2 regions of the Bradyrhizobium sp. WSM1417 genome follow, and region 1 is predicted to be linked to the other one. Evidence: predicted binding sites of a transcription regulator. Region 1 holds the regulator's gene; the other holds the start of a gene.
The links. The regulator LexA, encoded in region 1, represses DNA repair genes until DNA is damaged. The targets are predictions, from matches to a motif close to TGTTCNNNNTGTGTTCNG.
Positions count from the first base shown of each region.

Region 2: a site for LexA is predicted at 3,414-3,431, ahead of BRA1417_RS0122650 (DUF3072 domain-containing protein). Genes of this name have one in related genera too.

Region 1 covers NZ_KI911783.1:5,152,028-5,160,831, forward strand. Annotated here, with positions in the region: gene BRA1417_RS0125070 (alpha-hydroxy acid oxidase) at 175-1,308, shown strand; gene BRA1417_RS0125075 (HAD family phosphatase) at 1,317-1,949, shown strand; gene BRA1417_RS0125080 (hypothetical protein) at 2,120-2,311, shown strand; gene glp (gephyrin-like molybdotransferase Glp) at 2,538-3,749, shown strand; gene lexA (transcriptional repressor LexA) at 3,925-4,626, shown strand; gene BRA1417_RS0125095 (hypothetical protein) at 5,085-5,519, shown strand; partial or broken gene BRA1417_RS40815 (ComEC/Rec2 family competence protein) at 5,658-7,935, opposite strand; gene BRA1417_RS0125105 (DUF2171 domain-containing protein) at 8,031-8,264, opposite strand; gene BRA1417_RS0125110 (nuclear transport factor 2 family protein) at 8,350-8,736, opposite strand; gene BRA1417_RS0125115 (glutamine--tRNA ligase/YqeY domain fusion protein) at 8,756-8,804, opposite strand, start outside.
Region 2 covers NZ_KI911783.1:4,707,343-4,716,146, forward strand. Annotated here, with positions in the region: gene BRA1417_RS0122610 (hypothetical protein) at 1-40, shown strand, start outside; gene BRA1417_RS44895 (hypothetical protein) at 46-309, shown strand; gene BRA1417_RS0122620 (glutathione S-transferase family protein) at 323-961, opposite strand; gene BRA1417_RS44150 (hypothetical protein) at 1,119-1,301, opposite strand; gene BRA1417_RS0122630 (VOC family protein) at 1,268-1,720, opposite strand; gene BRA1417_RS0122635 (VOC family protein) at 1,952-2,347, opposite strand; gene BRA1417_RS0122640 (hypothetical protein) at 2,650-2,850, shown strand; gene BRA1417_RS0122645 (hypothetical protein) at 2,856-3,125, shown strand; gene BRA1417_RS0122650 (DUF3072 domain-containing protein) at 3,153-3,356, opposite strand; gene BRA1417_RS0122655 (acyltransferase) at 3,489-4,499, opposite strand; gene BRA1417_RS0122660 (hypothetical protein) at 4,743-5,123, shown strand; gene BRA1417_RS40680 (hypothetical protein) at 5,104-5,655, opposite strand; gene BRA1417_RS44900 (hypothetical protein) at 5,877-6,053, opposite strand; gene BRA1417_RS0122675 (hypothetical protein) at 6,227-6,499, opposite strand; gene BRA1417_RS0122680 (hypothetical protein) at 6,691-6,993, opposite strand; gene BRA1417_RS0122685 (hypothetical protein) at 7,238-7,408, opposite strand; gene BRA1417_RS0122690 (HU family DNA-binding protein) at 7,837-8,133, shown strand; gene BRA1417_RS42935 (DUF2934 domain-containing protein) at 8,269-8,445, shown strand; gene BRA1417_RS0122700 (hypothetical protein) at 8,699-8,804, opposite strand, start outside.

The sequences.
Region 1 (8,804 bases):
TAAAAATCGCTTCGTCCGGACCTAAACTTTCGGCAACGTTGCAGGACCCGGTTCGTGCGCAGCGGGGGTCGGCCGGCCGGCCCACGCCTCGCAGCCATGCCATTTTAGGATGGTTTTGGCGCCCCGGACGGGTTAGGCGATGAGGGAAGGCTTCAAATTCTCGGGAGGATAACAATGAACGAAGCACCCCGCATCCAACCGGACAGGAACGTCGAGCTCGGCGCCAGCACCGAGCCGTTCCAGAATCTGCATGAATTCATCCGGAAAGCCCGCGCCAACCTCAACCAGAATGCCTGGGATTATATCGTCGGCGCGGCCGAGACCGAGACCACGATGCGTCGCAACCGCATGGCGCTGGACGAGATCGCCTTCCGCCCGCGCGTGCTGCGCGATGTCCGCAAGGTCACCGGCGCGGTCGAGCAGTTCGGCCGCAAGATGCGCCTGCCGGTGGTGCTCGCTCCCGTCGGCGCGCTCGAGATCTTCGACCCGGATGGTGCCGCGAGCGTGGCACGCGCCTGCGGCACTTTCGGTGCGGCGCACATGCTCAGTTCGGTGTCCGAGCCCGGCCTCGAGAAGACCGCCGAAGCTGCACCCGACGCGCTGCGCCTTTACCAGCTCTACGTGCGCGGCGACGACGCCTTCGTCGCCGACGTCGTCAGCCGGGCCGAGAAGAACGCCTATGCCGCCTTCTGCCTGACCGTCGATACCGCTCATTACAGCCGCCGCGAACGTGATATCGCCAAGCGATACGTTCGCGAGAGCCGCCTGCGCGCCACCGGCGGCGATTACCAGAAGGGTCTGGAGTGGCGGACGGTGAAGATGATCAAGGACAAGTTCAAGATCCCGCTGATCCTCAAGGGCATCGCGACGCCAGAGGACGCGCTGATCGCGATCGATCACGGCGTCGAATGGATCTACGTCTCCAACCACGGCGGCCGTCAGCTCGATCATGGTCGCGGCGCCATGCACGTGCTGCCCGAGATCGTCGAGGCCGTGAACGGCCGCGCCAAGATCATGGTCGATGGCGGCGTCTGTCGCGGCACCGACATCGTCAAGGCGATCGCGGCGGGCGCCGACCTCGTCGGCATCGGCCGGCTGCAATGCTGGGCGCTGGCGGCGGCCGGCGAAGCCGGGGTGGCCCGCATGCTGGAGCTGCTCGAGGACGAAGTGCTGCGCTGCCTCGGCCTCCTGGGTGCGACCTCGTTCGCCGAGGTTAACAAATCCTGCCTGCACCAGGCGACCGCAACCAACGCGCCGAGCGTGTTCAGCGCGTTTCCGCTGTTCGACCACGAGCCATATCGATACTGAGCGAAAGGATGCAGGTGACACCGCTCTCTCCCGGCAGCGCGGATGCGCTTCTGTTCGATCTCGGCCGCGTCGTGCTCGATATCGATTTCTCCAAGGCGATCGCCTGCTGGGCGGGACATGCCGGCTGCCAGCCCGAATCCATCGTCGCGCGCTATGTGCGCGACAGCGAAGCCTATCGGTTGCACGAGATGGGGAAGATCAGCGATGAGGATTATTTCGCCTCATTGCGAGCATCGCTCGGAATCGGCATTTCGGACGCGCAGTTCCTGGAAGGCTGGAACGCGATCTTCGCCGGCGAAATGCCTGACGTCGCCGAGCTGCTGCCGCGGGCAGCGAAGCAGATGCCGCTCTACGCTTTCTCCAATACCAACCGGCCGCACGTGGACCATTTCTCGCGGGAATATGCCGACCTCCTCGGCCATTTCCGCGAGCTGTATTTGTCGTCCAGCATTGGCCTGCGCAAACCGGATGCGGAGGCCTTCGACCACGTCGTTGGGGCGATCGGTGTACCCGCCCGGCGCATCGTGTTCTTCGACGATCTTGCCGAAAATATCGAGGGAGCGCGCGCGCGCGGCTTGACGGCGGTGCATGTGACCTCGCCACGTGACGTCGGGAACGCATTGAAGGCATTGGGCATCTGACGACGAGGCGTCGTCGCGAAACCCTTGGAGGCACGGCCCAACGGGAACAATTTTGAAAAAAATTGAGGAACCCAATCACTTTGTGCATTTTTATACAGAGTTCCCGGAACGGAATACCGCCTTCCGGACTCTTAGAGTCCGTTGGGACTTCTACGGACGGATGCATCATCGTGCTGGGCAAAACCTACCTCACCAAGCAGGCCTCTCTTCTTCTTGAATTCGCGAGGACAACTTCAGATTCGGACCTTTCCGCCAAGCTTGTGAGCAAGGCCGCCGACCTGAAATCCCAGGCCGATCCGCTGCCCGATAAGGATCAGGGACCCAAGGCGCCCGACGTAACTCCCGGGCAGCCAGGGAGCTGATCGATCCAGGCCCGGGGCGCTCGTCGTTCTCGCCCTTCCATGACCAGTCTCCTGCCGATCTGTCGGGCTCTTCGGATCATGCCACGACGCGCGTAATCCTGCCTTCCGGAACTATGTGAAGCGGCGGGATGACTGCGCGCGCTCAGCCGTTTTTGCCTCTGCGCCCGCGCTCGGCTAGAAGACGTGCGGAACATTCGCCCGAACGTGCCGAGCAGGAGTTTTCGCCGTGGCCTTGATGCCGGTTTCCGACGCGCTCGCCGCGGTGCTGGCGGGTGCAGAGCCGCTGCCGGAAGAAATGATTTCCCTCGACGAGGCCTACCATCGCGTGCTCGCGCGTGACGTCGCGGCTAGGCGCACGCAGCCGCCGCAGGCGATGTCGGCGATGGACGGCTACGCGGTGCGCGCGGCCGATGCCGCGACGATCGATTCGGAGCTCACCGTCATCGGCGAAGTCGCGGCGGGCCGACCGTTCGCGGGGACGGTCGGCGCCGGCGAGGCCGTGCGGATCTTCACCGGCGGCGTCGTTCCCGGTGGCGCGGACGCCGTCGTGATCCAGGAGGACACGGTCGCCGCCGGCAAGCGCATCACGATCAAGGAAGCCGCGATCGCCGGACGGCACATCCGTCCCGCCGGCGTCGATTTCCGCGAGGGCGACGTGCTCCTGCGCAAGGGAAGTCGTCTCACCGAGCGCGACCTCGCGCTCGCCGCCGGGATGAACCATCCGCACCTTGCCGTTTTCAGGCGTCCGAAGGTCGCCATTCTCGCCACCGGCGACGAGCTGGTGATGCCGGGCACCACCCCCGGCCACGGCCAGATCGTCTATTCCAACGGCTACGCCCTGCACGCGCTCGCCCGCAGCGAGGGCGCCGAGACCATCGACCTCGGGATTGCCGCCGACACGCTGGAAGCGACCACCGCCGGCATCCGCCGCGCCCGTGAGAGCGGCGCCGACATCCTGATCACGACCGGCGGCGCATCGGTCGGCGACCACGATCTGGTCCAGCAGGCACTGCGGGACGAAGGCATCGCAATGGCGTTCTGGAAGATCGCAATGCGGCCAGGCAAGCCGATGATGCACGGGCGGCTCGGCGCAATGGGTGTGATCGGCCTGCCGGGCAATCCCGTGTCGTCCTACGTCTGCGCTTTCCTGTTCATGGTGCCGCTGATTCGCGCCCTGTCGGGCCGTTCAGTGATTCACCATCGCCGTGAACGCGCCGTGCTCGGCCGCGAAATCGGCGCCAACGACCAGCGCGAGGACTATCTGCGCGCGCATCTGGACGAGCGTGACGACGGCACACGCATCGTTCTTCCCGTCGATCATCAGGACTCTTCGCTGCTTGCGAATCTCGCTGCAGCACAGGTACTTCTCGTGCGCGCACCGTTCGCGCCGAAGGCCGAGACCGGCGCGGCTTGCGAAGTGTTGCGACTCCCCGTCTGAGCGCCCGGCCAAGCGCGTTCCGCCAACTTTGCTCCGTTCACGGTAAATTAAGCAGTTGCGGAACATGTATCGAACATATAGTGTCCGTTCATGATTTGTTTCGAGCATGTAGCGGCTTATTGCCGAATTCAGCGTCTCGGAATCGGACGACATCAACCGGGGGACTTTGGTCGAGATGTTAACGCGCAAACAATACGAGCTTCTGCGGTTCATCAGTGAACGTCTGAAGGAAAGCGGCGTGCCGCCCTCCTTCGACGAGATGAAGGATGCGCTCGACCTGCGCTCGAAGTCGGGCATCCATCGCCTGATCACGGCGCTCGAGGAGCGTGGCTTCATCCGACGCCTGCCCAACCGCGCCCGTGCAATTGAAGTCATCAAGCTGCCGGAGCTCCAGGCAGCCGCTGGCAGCCGCCGCGGCTTCACGCCGAGCGTCATCGAGGGCAATCTCGGCAAGGTGCGTGCGAGCTCCAGCCTTTCCGCGGACGAGGGCGAACGTCCCGTCGCGGTGCCGGTGATGGGCCGCATCGCGGCCGGCACGCCGATCGAGGCGTTGCAGACCCGCAGCCATACGATCAGCGTACCGCCTGACATGCTCGGCTCCGGAGAACATTACGCGCTCGAAGTGCGCGGTGATTCCATGGTCGAGGCCGGCATCCTCGACGGCGACATGGCGCTGATCCAGCGCAACGAGAGCGCCGATACCGGCGACATCGTGGTGGCGCTGATCGACGACGAGGAAGCGACGCTGAAGCGCTTCCGCCGCCGCGGCGCCTCGATCGCGCTCGAGCCCGCCAACGCAGCCTATGAGGTCCGCATCCTGCCGCCCAACCGGGTGAAGATTCAGGGCAAGCTGATCGGGCTTTACCGGAAGTACTGATACCGGGAGTACTTGATACAGGAGTGCTTCATACGGGAAGTACTTCATGCCGGCTATCGCCGGTCAGAGATAGAGCGGATCATCGTCCGCTCCGGCTGGATAGTCTTTCTGGTTCTGCACAGACTATCCGGCCCTTCGTCCGGCGCTGGCTCCTCGCGACGCCCAGGAAACAGCACCGCTTCGCGGCTCGCGTATTCGCGGAAACAGCGGCCAGCGATTAAATTCGCACGGGCCGAATGCGATCGAGCGACCGTTGCAGTATTCGCGTACGCGCCTCCCAAATGCATCGTAGCGAGCTTTGTTCCTATTGAGTTCGGGAAAGATAATGTGATCGCGGCTCGCGGAAACCAGCCGCAGATTTGCCCACAACCAAGCAGAGCGTTCGTGCTTCAACTCTGATAGAGGCCTGCGCCTCGATTGAGAGACGCGGGTTGCTATCCCAGCATGAGGAGCACCCGATGTGTGACTACAGCCTGCATGCCGTCGCGTCGCGCCCCGCCGAAGTCGGCGAGACGATCGTCACGACAAGCTTCCGCGGCACCTCGACGCGCGGCTTCGCCTCCGCAGCCGATCCGTCTGTTGCCGTTTGCCTGCTGCCGGGAACGGAGCTCGCCTTCGCCGACGACGTCCGCTACGACAATCGCTGGATCTGGACGCGCACCATCAATTCCCGCGTGGGCAAGTTCGGCAAGATCGATCCGCACGTTCCCGACCGCCATCACGACGCGATCGAATTTCCCGACGGCAAATACGTGCTGGTGACGCAGCTCGTCGAAGGCCAGCGTGCGACCGTGCTGCAATTGCCTGTGACCCAGCCGGTCACCGAGCGCGAGCACAAGGCGCAGATCATCGCCGACAGGCAGCCGACCGTCACGCACCTGCCGATCGGCTGACAGAGCCGCCCTCCGGCTGCAAGGTCGGAGGTCAGGATTGAATCGCCATCGCCGGCCGCGGCCGGCGAGATGGCGTGGTTTGCGCCAGCGAAATCCGAGCGGATGCACTAACCCACTGCATCTCTCGGCACCGTCCGATCAATCGTCGGCCTGCAAGTCCGTCTCCGCCGGCGTTGCGTCCTTGATGCGGGCGCGGTTGCCTTCGGCGCAAGGCTGCCGTCGAAATCACCCTCGCCCGCGCCGGCCGGCAACCAGGGGCGGCTCGTGCCTCTCGCCCTCACCGCCTGAACCACAAACCCGTCACCACGCTGCGTCAGCGCCAGCGCACTCTGGCTGGCGAGCCGTTGCCGATCGACCACCATCGCCGCGCAATCGGGTGGCGCGGGGCGTGTCGTCACCACCAGCGCGGCCCGACTGCAATCGTCCGCGAGAGCGTCGACGCGCAGTGCCAGCGCGACCAGTCTCCCGTCGGCCAGTGGCGTCACGCAGCCGGATTCGTCACAGGACACGCCATCGGCCAGCGAGGCTCTGCCTGCATCGCGCGGATCGGCGTCGGCAGCGAGCCATTCCTTGAGCAGAAAGCTCTCCTTGTTCGTCCTGATCAGGTGCAGATATCCGTCCCTGCCCCGCACCGCGACGCTCGCGCCATCCCCGGCAATCAGGATGTCGGGCTGCCGCGCCGACAGTGCCCAGAGGATCGCTGCCAGCAGCACCAGGGCGCCGGACCAGCGCAGCGGCGTGCGCAACAAGCCCAGCACGACGATTCCCAGGCTCGCCGCGATCAGCGGCGCGATCCCGAACGCCGGGATGCGACCGACGGCGCCCGGCAATGCCGCGACCCAGCGCGAGACCGCGACCATCCAGTCGATACCGATCCCCATCAGCCACCAGAACACGCTGTCCAGCCCGAACGGCGCAGCAAGCAGCCCCAACAATCCCGCCGGCATCACCAGCGCCGAGACCACCGGCATCGCGCCAAGATTGGCAAGCACGCCGAACGGCGTGACACGGTGGAAATGGAAAGCGGCGTAGGGCGTGGTCGCAAGTCCCGCAATCAGCGAGGCCATGAACAGCATCGCGATCTCGCGGCCACCCCACATCGCAATGCGAGCGGTCGCCGAATGGTCCGGCGAGGCAAACAAATTGGGCATGCCGATCTGCACCAAGGCGACGAGCCCGAGCGTTGCCGCAAAAGACATCTGAAAACTCGGATGCACCAGCGCTTCCGGCGCGACCGCCAGCACGATCATTGCGGCGACAGCAAGCGTGCGGAAGGTAATGGCCCGGCGATCGACCATCACCGCGATCAGCACCACCGCCGTCATGAAGAACGACCTTTGCGTGGCGACCTCCGCGCCCGACAGCAGCAGGTAGAACGCAGCAGCGACCAGCGCCGCGGCCGCCGACCATTTCTTGATGGCGAACCCTGCCGCAAGTCCCGGGATCAGAGCGAGCAGCGCGCGCACCGCGAAGAACACGACACCGGCCACGACGGCCATGTGATAACCGGAGATCGAGAGCACGTGGCCGAGGCCGGAGATGAACATCGCATCGTTGACGGGCGTGGTGATCGCATCGCGCCGCCCGGTGAGCAGCGCGGTCGCGATCGCCCGATTGTCGCCGTCGAGCGTCGCGCGGATGCGGGCATCGATCGCATCGCGCAGTCCTTGCATGAAGGCCGCGTAACGCAGCCGCAAGCCGGCGGTCTCAGGCGGCGGCGCCACCGTGATGGCGCCCATCGCGAAGCCGGAGGCGCCGATGCCCTGGAAGAACATGTCACGTGAAAAGTCGTAGCTGCCGGGCCGCACCGGCGCGAGCGGCGGCATCAGCCGCGCCTTCAACTGGACGAAGCTACCGACCTCCGGCGCGGTGCCCTTGCGGACCGACAGGCGCACGCGCTCGAGCCTGACGTCGCTGCGTTGCGCCTCCATCGCGGTGACGCGCAGCACGAAACGGTCGGTGCGCTCGCGGATGTCGCGGGCCTCGACGAAACCCGACAACGACACCGAATAGAGCGCCGCGCCAGCACCGGGTGGGCGATGCGCGCCGTCTTCCAGGTCGCGACGGCAAAGCCGGCCGCGACCGCCGCGATCATGATGGCCGGGGCGAACAGCCGGCTCCGCCGCAGCACAGCCGCGCCGAGCAGGAGTGCGACGGCGGTCGCGGCAACGACCCACAGCACCGGCTCATGATCGGCGGAGAAATAAAGCGCGATGCCGCAGCCAAACGCGACGGGCACCCACGGCAACAGCCGCCCGGCGCCAGCCTCGGCGCGTAGCCACGCGCGCAGGGTCTCGGCCAGCGATGTCCAGAGGTCGAGACCTGCAGGCGCAAGGCCGCCCGCAGACGCGGGGCGGCCCACGGGCCACGTGCCCGCGATCCCTTGCGACCGTACCGGCCGGCCCGGCTCCGCCATTCCCTGCACTCGATGATACGCAACGAAGCCAGAAGCTACCGGAACGTGCAGGCGGGCGGATAGCGGTACGGATCAGGAACGGAAGGGCGCGACCGCTACTTTTCCTCTTCCATCGTCACGGCGACATCCGCCTTGGCCGACAGCCGGACCTTGTTGCCCTCGATGTCGGCGACGAGGCCCTTGTCGATGAAGTGATGATGCCCCTTGTGGCTGCCCTCGCCGCTGTCCTTCTTGGTCAGCTTGATGCGATTGCCTTCGACCTTGTCGACGGTGCCGATGTGGACGCCGTCGGCGCCGATGACTTCCATATGCTCTGCGATGTTCTGCATGGGGGGTTCCTTGTTGGACCCAGCCCAACGCGTGAGGCGCACGTTCGTTCTCTCGCGAGAATGACGAAGCCGTGTGCCCCGCCGGTCAGATCAGCGGCGCCTGCGACGAAGCATGGTGATTGACGATCTTCCAGTCGCCGTCCTCGCGCATGATGACCCAGCTCATCTTGACCGAAAAATCCGGACGTTCGCCGGCGAGATCGAATGAGATGGTTGCGGCCATGTTGATGAGGTCAGGACCTGACTGCGCCGCCTTCACCTCCGAAAACACCGCGCTCGGTTTGCGCCAGCGCGGCAGGCCGTTGAAATAGTCTGCGACGCCGTCCCTGCCCCGGTAGAGCTTTGGGTTCGAGCCGAAGAAGAACGTATTCTTCGCATAAAGCGACGACAGCGCGGCCGCATCGAGCCTGGCGAAGCCAGCGCGCCATTTGGCGATGATGGCGGAAACGATCGCGTCGGCTTCGTCGCCCATTGTGGTCTCGCAGCCCTTTTCAGCCCTTCGCAACTTCCTTCGCGAACGAGTCGCGCAGACCGATGGTC
Region 2 (8,804 bases), 440 kb from region 1:
CGGCGGCTCGATCAGCGTCGAGACCACGATCAGGCGCTGACCTCGATGCCACCTGATATCATGCGGCCCGAAATCATCGTCCCGTTTGTGATGTATTGCGCGCTGCTATGGTGGGTCGGCCGCGGCCTGAGCTGGACTGCGCGGCTGGCCACTGCGGCCGTGACGCTCGTGCTGATTTTCTGCGTGCTGCTGTTCGAGCGCGGTTGGCCCAAAACAAAAAAACGCGAAAACAACCCCATGCACAGTAGCTGCCACCTGCCGGCGGCACGCGGCGAAGTGCCGATTCATCGTGCTCTCAACGAGGTTTAAGTCGCGTCACCGCTCACGACATCGGCGGTGCCACAAATTGCGCAAATCCGGGCCGTTTGCCGAGCTCGGCGAGCCAGCGCGTCAGATGCGGCTGCGCGGGCCGGGTGATGCCCTCGACGCCGAGCCAGCGCCGCGCATAGGCGCCGATCGCGATGTCGGCGAGGGTGAACGCATCGCCGTCCATGAACGGACGCGTGGAGAGGAGACGGTCGGCGATGGCCCAGACCTCGGCGGCGGCATCCGCATCCTTCTGCAGTTGGATCATGTCGCGCTCGGCGGGCGGCGTGCGCACGAGGCCCCAGAACACCGGGCGGTCGACCGGCTGCACCATCGACAGCGTCCAGTCGAGCCAGCGATCGACGCTGGCGCGCAGCTTCGGCGTCTCGGGATAAATGGGCGTGCCGCGCCCGTGCGCGAGGCAGAGATAGCGCATGATCGAATTGGATTCCCACAGCGTGAAATCGCCCTCGACCAGCGTCGGGATTCGCGCATTGGGGTTCATCGCGAGATAGTCGGCCTCGCGGGTCTTGCCAAAGGCCATGCCGGCGTCGATGCGCTCGTAAGCCAGGCCGAGCTCGGTGAGGCACCACAGCACTTTCTGCACGTTGACCGAATTGGCGCGGCCCCAGATCGTCAGCTTTTGGTCCGGCACATCATCCTCCCCAGGCGTTTCTTTCGGCGCGGGTAATAGCGGAATTCACTGCGGCGAGCGACGCGCGATTGCGCCGATCCTCTCATGCAAAAGCTCCGCATGCAAAAAGCTCCGCCGGAGGCGGAGCTTTCATTGCAAGGTCAAGCTGGTCAGGCGATCAGCGGCCGAAGAACAGCCACAGCAAGATGATCACCGGGATCGGCACACCCAGCATCCACAACAAAATTCCGCGTCCCATCGCGTCCTCCTCCAATTGCATTGTCGAAGAGAGAACGCTGCTGGCGCGGGCTTGTTCCAGCGGCGAGCCTACCAATGGCCGATGTTGGGCATCGACGACCACGGCTCCTGCGGCGGCTTGGGGTCGCCCTTCTGCAAGATCTCAATCGAGTGCAAATCCGGCGAGCGGACGAAGGCCATGTTGCCGTCGCGCGGCGGACGGTTGATGGTGACGCCGGCCTTCATCAGCTTCTCGCAAGTGGCGTAGATGTCGTCGACCTCATAGGCGAGATGGCCGAAGAAGCGGTCCTCGCCATACTTTTCCTCGTCCCAATTCCAGGTGAGCTCGACCAGCGGCGCGCCGCGCGTCTGCGGCTGCTTCTTCAGCGCCTCGAGATCGTCCGACGAGCACAGGAACACCAGCGTGAAACGCCCCTTGTCGTTCTCGATCCGCCGCACCTCCTTCAGCCCCAGCGCATCCTGGTAAAACTTCAGTGCGACATCGAGATTGCGCACGCGCAGCATGGTGTGGAGGTATCGCATGGTTGTTGCTCCCTGGGTGGATGGAGGGTTTTTGGTTCGGCCGAGCCGAAGGGAGTAGGAGATAGCAGGAAAATCCGAGGAGGGGCAGGGGGCGGGTGCACATGCGCATGAGGGCGACGCCGGCTGATGAAGTAAATCAGCCGGCGAAATTTCAATGCACTTTCCCCGCAAATCCAGTGCCGCACACGCGCCACTGGCACATCGCGCGCGCCGATCTGCTGCCGCGGCCTATTACGCCGCGAGGCGCTTTCCGGCCTGCTCGGCCGGCGGCATGAAGAGCGATACTGCGGTGCCTTCGGGGTCACGAAATTGGAACGTCTTGTTGCCCCACGGCATCGTTTTCAGCTCATGCACCAGCGTGACCTTGTCTTTCAGGCGCTCATAATCCGCATCGATGTCTTCAACCTGAAATTCGATCACGGCAGTGCGGTTGGCGCCGGGCTCGGCACTGTTTTCTTTCCAGAGCGCGACCGTCTCGGCTGCGCCGATTGCCAGGTTGGCGCCCGGCGTCACGATCTTGGCGAACACCGGCGCGAGCCATTCGGCGGAAACTCCGGTGATCATTTCGTAGAACGAAACCATGCTTTTGATGTCGGTGGCGATCAGGCGAGTGGAGGCGAACTTCATGGCATGTCCTTTGGTTGACCGCAGATTTGAGCGGCATCGCGCGGCTCGTCGCACACCGCTGCTGCCACCCTGATGTCAGCAGTCACGACGCCGCGCCGAGCGCGCGAACTAAGGGCATGAATTGCGATGGCAGTGCTCAAGCGCTTGACCACGAGCCCCTTCACGCGAAGCGCCCCGCAGCGATAACCGGGCCGTCAGAACGGTGATGCTAACCGCAGAATTGGCCACCTCATTCACGGGTGGACAGGGTTGTCTAGCCGCTCGCAGATGAACTCCACGCGGAGATGACGCGACTAACCGTCATGGCCAATATTCTAGGCGAGCTTCTGTTTGCATTGATCCGCTCGATTGTTGCGGGATGGGCGTATGCACTCTGGGTCAAGCTGGCGACATGGCTCGAGCCGAAAGTCCAACGGCGTTGGGCGAAGCTTGCCGTAGGAGGCCTCCTCGGCTTGGCAGCTTTTTTTATGATTCCGGTACTGATGGGGCTGTTGGGCCTTTGAAGACAATGAAATCCGTTCTCATCGTCGCACTGGCAATCGGGGCGCTCGTCTCGACGGTGCTGCTCGTCATGGAGCAGCTCACCGACTACTCCATCGCTGTGATGGCATGGGAGATGCCGGGCATCTCCGCAGCTTACCTTTTCTGGGGAGCAGTCGGCAGTTCCGTTTTCCTGGGCGTCGCCATCACTTGGGCCGTGAATGCCATCGTTTACGGGGCGGTCGCCTTCGTTGTCGTTACAGTCGTCCAGCTGGCAATCCGCGGTCTACCGAAGTGATCTGGCGATGACCGTGATGCCAGATATTTACTTCTCGAGCCCGGCCTTCTGCCGCATCGTGTCGATCAGCTCTGACGCCTCTGCCTTGGTCAGATCCTCCTTGGGGAGGGGCTTGTGGGCCTGCTCGGCGAGGGTCTTGAGGTAGGATTCCTGGGCGCCGGTCATCGGGTCGTCGCCGGAGACCCAATCTTTCGGATCCTTCTGGGTGTTGCCCGCTGTGTTGTCAGCCATCTTGTTGTCAGTCACGGCGATCTCTCCTTTTCAGGTTTAATCCCGGCTGATGCATTTTGTTCCTTATTTGTTCGTAGTTGGCCCATGACGCAGTAAGGGCCGCACTTGCCCGGATTCAGCGTCGGGAGATGATCACGGAACGGCCGGCAGCGATCGGCGTCTGCGCATCAGAGTTAGCTTGCGCCCCCAATCGAGGATCGGTGCCTCAATGGCCACGCGCAAGGCGGCGGCGAGACCGATGGAGAGCAGGATGCCGGCGATGATTGTCCCGGCGCTCGACAGAAGCCACAGTCCGTCAAAGCTGGCGATCCATTTCACCACAGGATAATGGACGATATACAGCGCGTACGAAATCTTGCCGAGCCATTGCAGGACTGGTGAGAAGGATCGCCCTTCGATCTCGATAGCGACCACAGCATGGATCAGCAATCCCGCGCCGAGGCCATAGGTCAGGACGCGCGCGAATTGCGGGTCGGCCGCGCCGCGCACGAAAATCCAGTACCAGCCGGCCACGAACAGGCCCGCGGAAACTGCCGGGATATGGCGCGAAAAGTGCAATCGTCCGCTTTTCTGGAGATAGGCGATGACAACGCCGGCACCGAATTCCAGCACCAGCGGATGCAAGTAGATCCCGAACTCCAGGCCGAACACGAGAGCCAGAATGACCAGGCCGAATCCAGCGAACAAGATCTCGAACAGCCGGTCCGGCTTGATCGCCAGGATGACCGCGACGGCGACATAGAAGTGCAGTTCGAAAGCCAGCGACCACGCTGGCGCAAGGTACCAGTTCGGATAGGTCCATGCGAAGATAGTTCCGAGGTCGAGGGCGGGGCGGTCGCCCGGCGCCAACGCGATCCAGGACGAACTGACAAACGCCGCCAGCAACACCAGCCAATAGAGCGGAAAAATTCGGAGGGCTCGCCTGAAAGCGAATTCCAGCGGGTTGTGTTGTGATGCCGCCGTGGTCGCGATGATGAAGCCGGAGATCACGAAGAAGATGTCGACGCCGCTCGCGAGAATCGTCAGCGCGCCCTCGGCAAGCTCCGGTCCGACCCTATCGGGACGCGCACTGATTGCGTGTCCGCAGACTACCGACAGCGCAGCGACCCCGCGCATCGCCTGTACACCCGCGAAGATCCGCACCAAGCCCCGCCACGTTCATCCAAGCTATCGCAATCTAGGCGGGAAATTCATTAAGGAATGGTTGCGCGGATGCGATAGAGTGCCCGCAACTGCGCGGAGTGCACCTCATCAGTTGCCGAGCGGAAATCTTATTATGATTGAACCCCGGCAAAGCCCGGCGCGACCAACCGCCATGCTGCAAAGCCTGCTCGGCATCGGAATTGGCTTCGCGGCCCATGTGCCGAGACACTAAAGAGGAATGTCGTGAAGGCGATCACGCTGCTCGCGGTGGCGGCCATGCTGCTGGTGGAAGTCTTCGGGTCGAAGGCGAGCGTCGGCGGCTCGATGAGCTTCATGCTGATCTTCGTGCTCGTGATGCTGGCTGTCGCGATCTTCGAGGCGTGGTCGAACAAGCGCGGCGCGATGGGATGGATCGTCAATTTGTTCGCTTCGGTGGTTGGCGGGCTGGTTGCGGTTGCCCTGATCGGGATAGCCATGGAGGCGATGCTGCCTTACCTTCACCTCGAAGGTTCGCTCGCATCCTCGCAGCATCCCCTGAAATTCGTCCTGGTCGCAGCCATTGCGATCTGCATGGTGCTGGGATCGTGGCTGCCGCTATGGGCCGTCAACCGGCTTCGTCACTGACGAGCATCCAGCGTAGCGCTCCCCAGCGCTTTGCGTCCTGCTTGCCACGCCTGATATCCTCAGCTTCGTCCACGAGCTTCAAGGTTGTGCCGTCGTAAGTCAGCTTCAGCCCACGGCCGACGGTCCATATCCATCCTTCCCGAGCGTCCTTGGTTGGCTGGGCATTGAACTGGTCGGATATCGATTTGACTGCAGCGTCTTTGGCCGCAGCGTCCTGGGCACCCGGATTGTTCAACTCCGCAATGACGCGCCAGATGGGATGTTTGGCGTCAACGTCGTCGGCAAAGATCGTGACCTTGGCAACGTCGACTGCGCATTCGAGGACGTAGGAATCGCGAAGCTGACGGCAGCGGTAGCGACGTTGCGTGATGAGTTTGTTGGTCTCGTCGAATGTCATGCCGGGCGAAAAGCCGAGGATGTCGGACTTCATCACGAGTGCCAGAGACGAAGGCTTCAGAAAGTCGGGCTGTACCGACACGAGAACGGCAGCAGCAACAACGATCACGCCGGCGATAACAATGGCAATCTTCATCAGCCCCTCATAAGAAACGTCCGACCATACAACAGCCGAAGCGTTCTACCAGCCATTGCGCTGCATGGTTCGAGCCGCCCGCTGTCTATGTAGGACCGCAAGCTCGGGAGATCGCAGCTTCGGAAGATCGCATGGGCACGTATCGGCTGGTCGTGAACGTAGAAAACCGCCCCTGACATGACCAGGGGCGGCTCTCACCAAACGGGGTTTTCAAACGCGATCTAGTGACCGGTACCCGGCTTCGTCGTCTTCGGCGGCTTGCCGTCTTCGATCCGGCCTTCGTTGCGCAGGTCGCGACCTTCCTGAGCCTTCTTCTGGCTCTCGGGGGACTTGCCGTGTTCGTTCATCTCTTCTTTGATGAACCCGGCGCCTTCCTTCACTTTGCCTTCAACGCTCATGACGATCTCCTTGCTGGAGATGGGGCAACTCGCGGCGAGGGCTGACCGTTCCGTGCGCGCACGATTGTGAGGCGCGCATTCGCGACAGGTTCCAAACGACCCTTGTCATGAAATGGCCGCGCCGCCTTGTGGGAAGCGACGCGGCCGGGAAGCAGGCCGTACAGGAGACCGGCTTACTTCATGTTGCTGCGGGTCTTGGTGCCGCCCTGGTCGCTGCCCGGGCCGGAGCCGCCCTGGCCGGAGGCGTCGGGCCTCACCGTTCCGCCCTTGCTCATGCCGTCATGGCTCATGCCGGTCGTGCCGCTGCTCATCGTGCCCTTGTCCGTGTTGGTCATGCCGGGCTTCTGCATGTTGTCGGACTGCGGGGCAGGGCCCGTCTGGTTCTGCGCAAAGGCGGAGCCGCACATGAGGCCGAGGGCGGCGGTCGCAATGACGAGCTTCTTCATCTCAAACTCCTGGTTGGTTGTGTGGGCCAACGGGAGCGCAGGAGCCGTGTTCCTAAAACGGGGCGCGTTCCGGGGTGCAAAATTCTACCCTGCAACGAGGGCATGGTCGGTTCTGATTGAATCAGAACCGCTCCAGATTGTTGTCACGCGTTTTCTTAGCGCGAACCGATATCGAGTTCGCTGAAAACGCTCTACGCCGCAATGCGCTGGTCGGCCGGGCCCGTCAGGTGCTTGAGCACTTCCGCATGCTCCAGGTCGGGAACCGCGATGGCCGTGTGGCTGTAGCTCGCATGGGTTCGTGACTTTGCAATCTGGTCCAGGATATCGCCACCCTTGATGACGTGGAGGCCCATGCCCTCTCCGGACGGGAAGATCGCGAGCACCACGTCATAGGCCGTGATGACGGCGCGAAGCGCTTCGGCCTTGTCTTCGGCAATGTCGACGAACACGCGAACATCGGCCGCGAGTTCACGCAGCTCGTTAAAATCCATCACTTTGAGGTTACTCCAACGCAACGATACTGAGAGGAGCTTGGAGGCGTTAGGTTACCGAAGTCTCAACGGCGCATGCCTGGTCACAGCTTTCTCGACCGGTGCTCCGTGAGATCGGTAGACGCGCGGGCATTGCCGCCTGCTCGGCAATGCGCCGGCACGGAAAGAACATCTGGAGCGGGGAGGGACGAAGCGCGCCTCATACCCCTAGGGGCGTCACGCGATGCGCGCGTGACTTATGCGCGCTTTACTTGGCGTATCCCTGGGAGCGGAGCCACGCGATCTTGCGGTCGCCGTTGATCCAGTCGTCGGCATCTGCCTTGCTGGTGAAGCCCTTGATTTCGCGCTGTTCGCTGTCCGGATAATCCGCCAGGATTTTCCAGTCGTTGTCTGCAATGCGGACGGTTTTGAAGGTCACTTTTGTTTTTGCCATGCCGCATTATGCAGGAGATGACCGGAAAAGAGAACCTGCCTTGTGACGGTCACCCGCGCGGCCCCAGGCGCAGACCTGGGGGGCCAGCCTGACCGGCATTGCGCGGCCGGGTCCCCCGGGAAAAGGCGAAAGCCCCGCCTGGGGGAAGCGGGGCTCTCTGATGGGGGTGAAGCTTGGGGACTTCAAAGAGTTAGACGCCTCCGGGAGAAAATGGTTCAAGGCGGAAACGGCGCAAGCTGCGGCATCTTTCCCGCGGCGTCCGGGCGCCCCCAGAACCCCCTGCTTGCGTTTTGGGCGTCGATGGGTTCTAAGCCCCGTCACTTCATGAAAGTTGGCATGAATCAGAAGCGCGTTGCGCGGTTGGACCGCGTCCTGAGCAAAGCCTGCTCGCGCGCACAGAAGGAAATTCAGACATGGCGAAGATGACCAAGACTCAGTTGATTGATGCAATAGCCGAGGGCACGCAGCTGTCGAAGAACGACGTGAAGTCGGTCATCGAATACATGGCAACCGTCGGCTACAAGGAGCTCAACGAGTCCGGCGAGTTCGTCATTCCCGGCTTCGTAAAGATGTCGGTGGTGAACAAGCCGGCGACCGAAGCCCGCATGGGCGTCAATCCCTTCACCAAGGAGCCGATGCAGTTCGCGGCGAAGCCGGCGAGCAAGTCGGTAAAGGCCTCGCCGCTGAAGGTGGCCAAGGACTCCGTCTAAGGCTCGCGTTTTCGTTGCGGTGACTTCTTTTCGCTGAGTGCTGCAATGACTGCTTGCTTGTGCTGGACCAATAAGGAACTCTCTTAGGGAACTCTCGGGCGTCGTCAGGCTTTGCTTCCGAAAGGGAGAAATTACATGACTGGTCTCAGCGAAGTAGAGATTCGAAATCGGGCCTATCACCTCTGGAAGGAGGCCGGCGAGCCCGCGGGCACGATGGACACCTTCTGGTACGAGGCCGAAAAGGAGCTTCTCGCCGAGCGGACCAAGCAAAGCGAAGTCCCGCCGGGAATGACCGACAATCTGCCGGTCTGACTTTGCTGGTCTAAGCGGCGGACAGAGGCGAGCGTCGACAGTTCTCAAAGCAGCCACCCGGCGTAACGCCCGGGTGGCTGCTTTGCTGTTCGGGTCAGCGCTCGGATAGAGGCGTCTGCGTGCAGGCGCCCTCAAAGAAAAACCCCGGGCTTAGGGACCGGGGCTCTTCAAGCTGGTCGGCCGCGTCGCGACATGCCGCCAGCACCACTGAATTCAACTTGACAACGCGAGACGGGAAAATTCGTTCCGGCTGCTACTCCGCCGATACGGACACGTCGATGATCGCCGGCGTATCGACCTGGCGCTCGCGCCAGACGACGAGATCGCATTTGGGATTGAGCCACTGATATTCGGAGCCG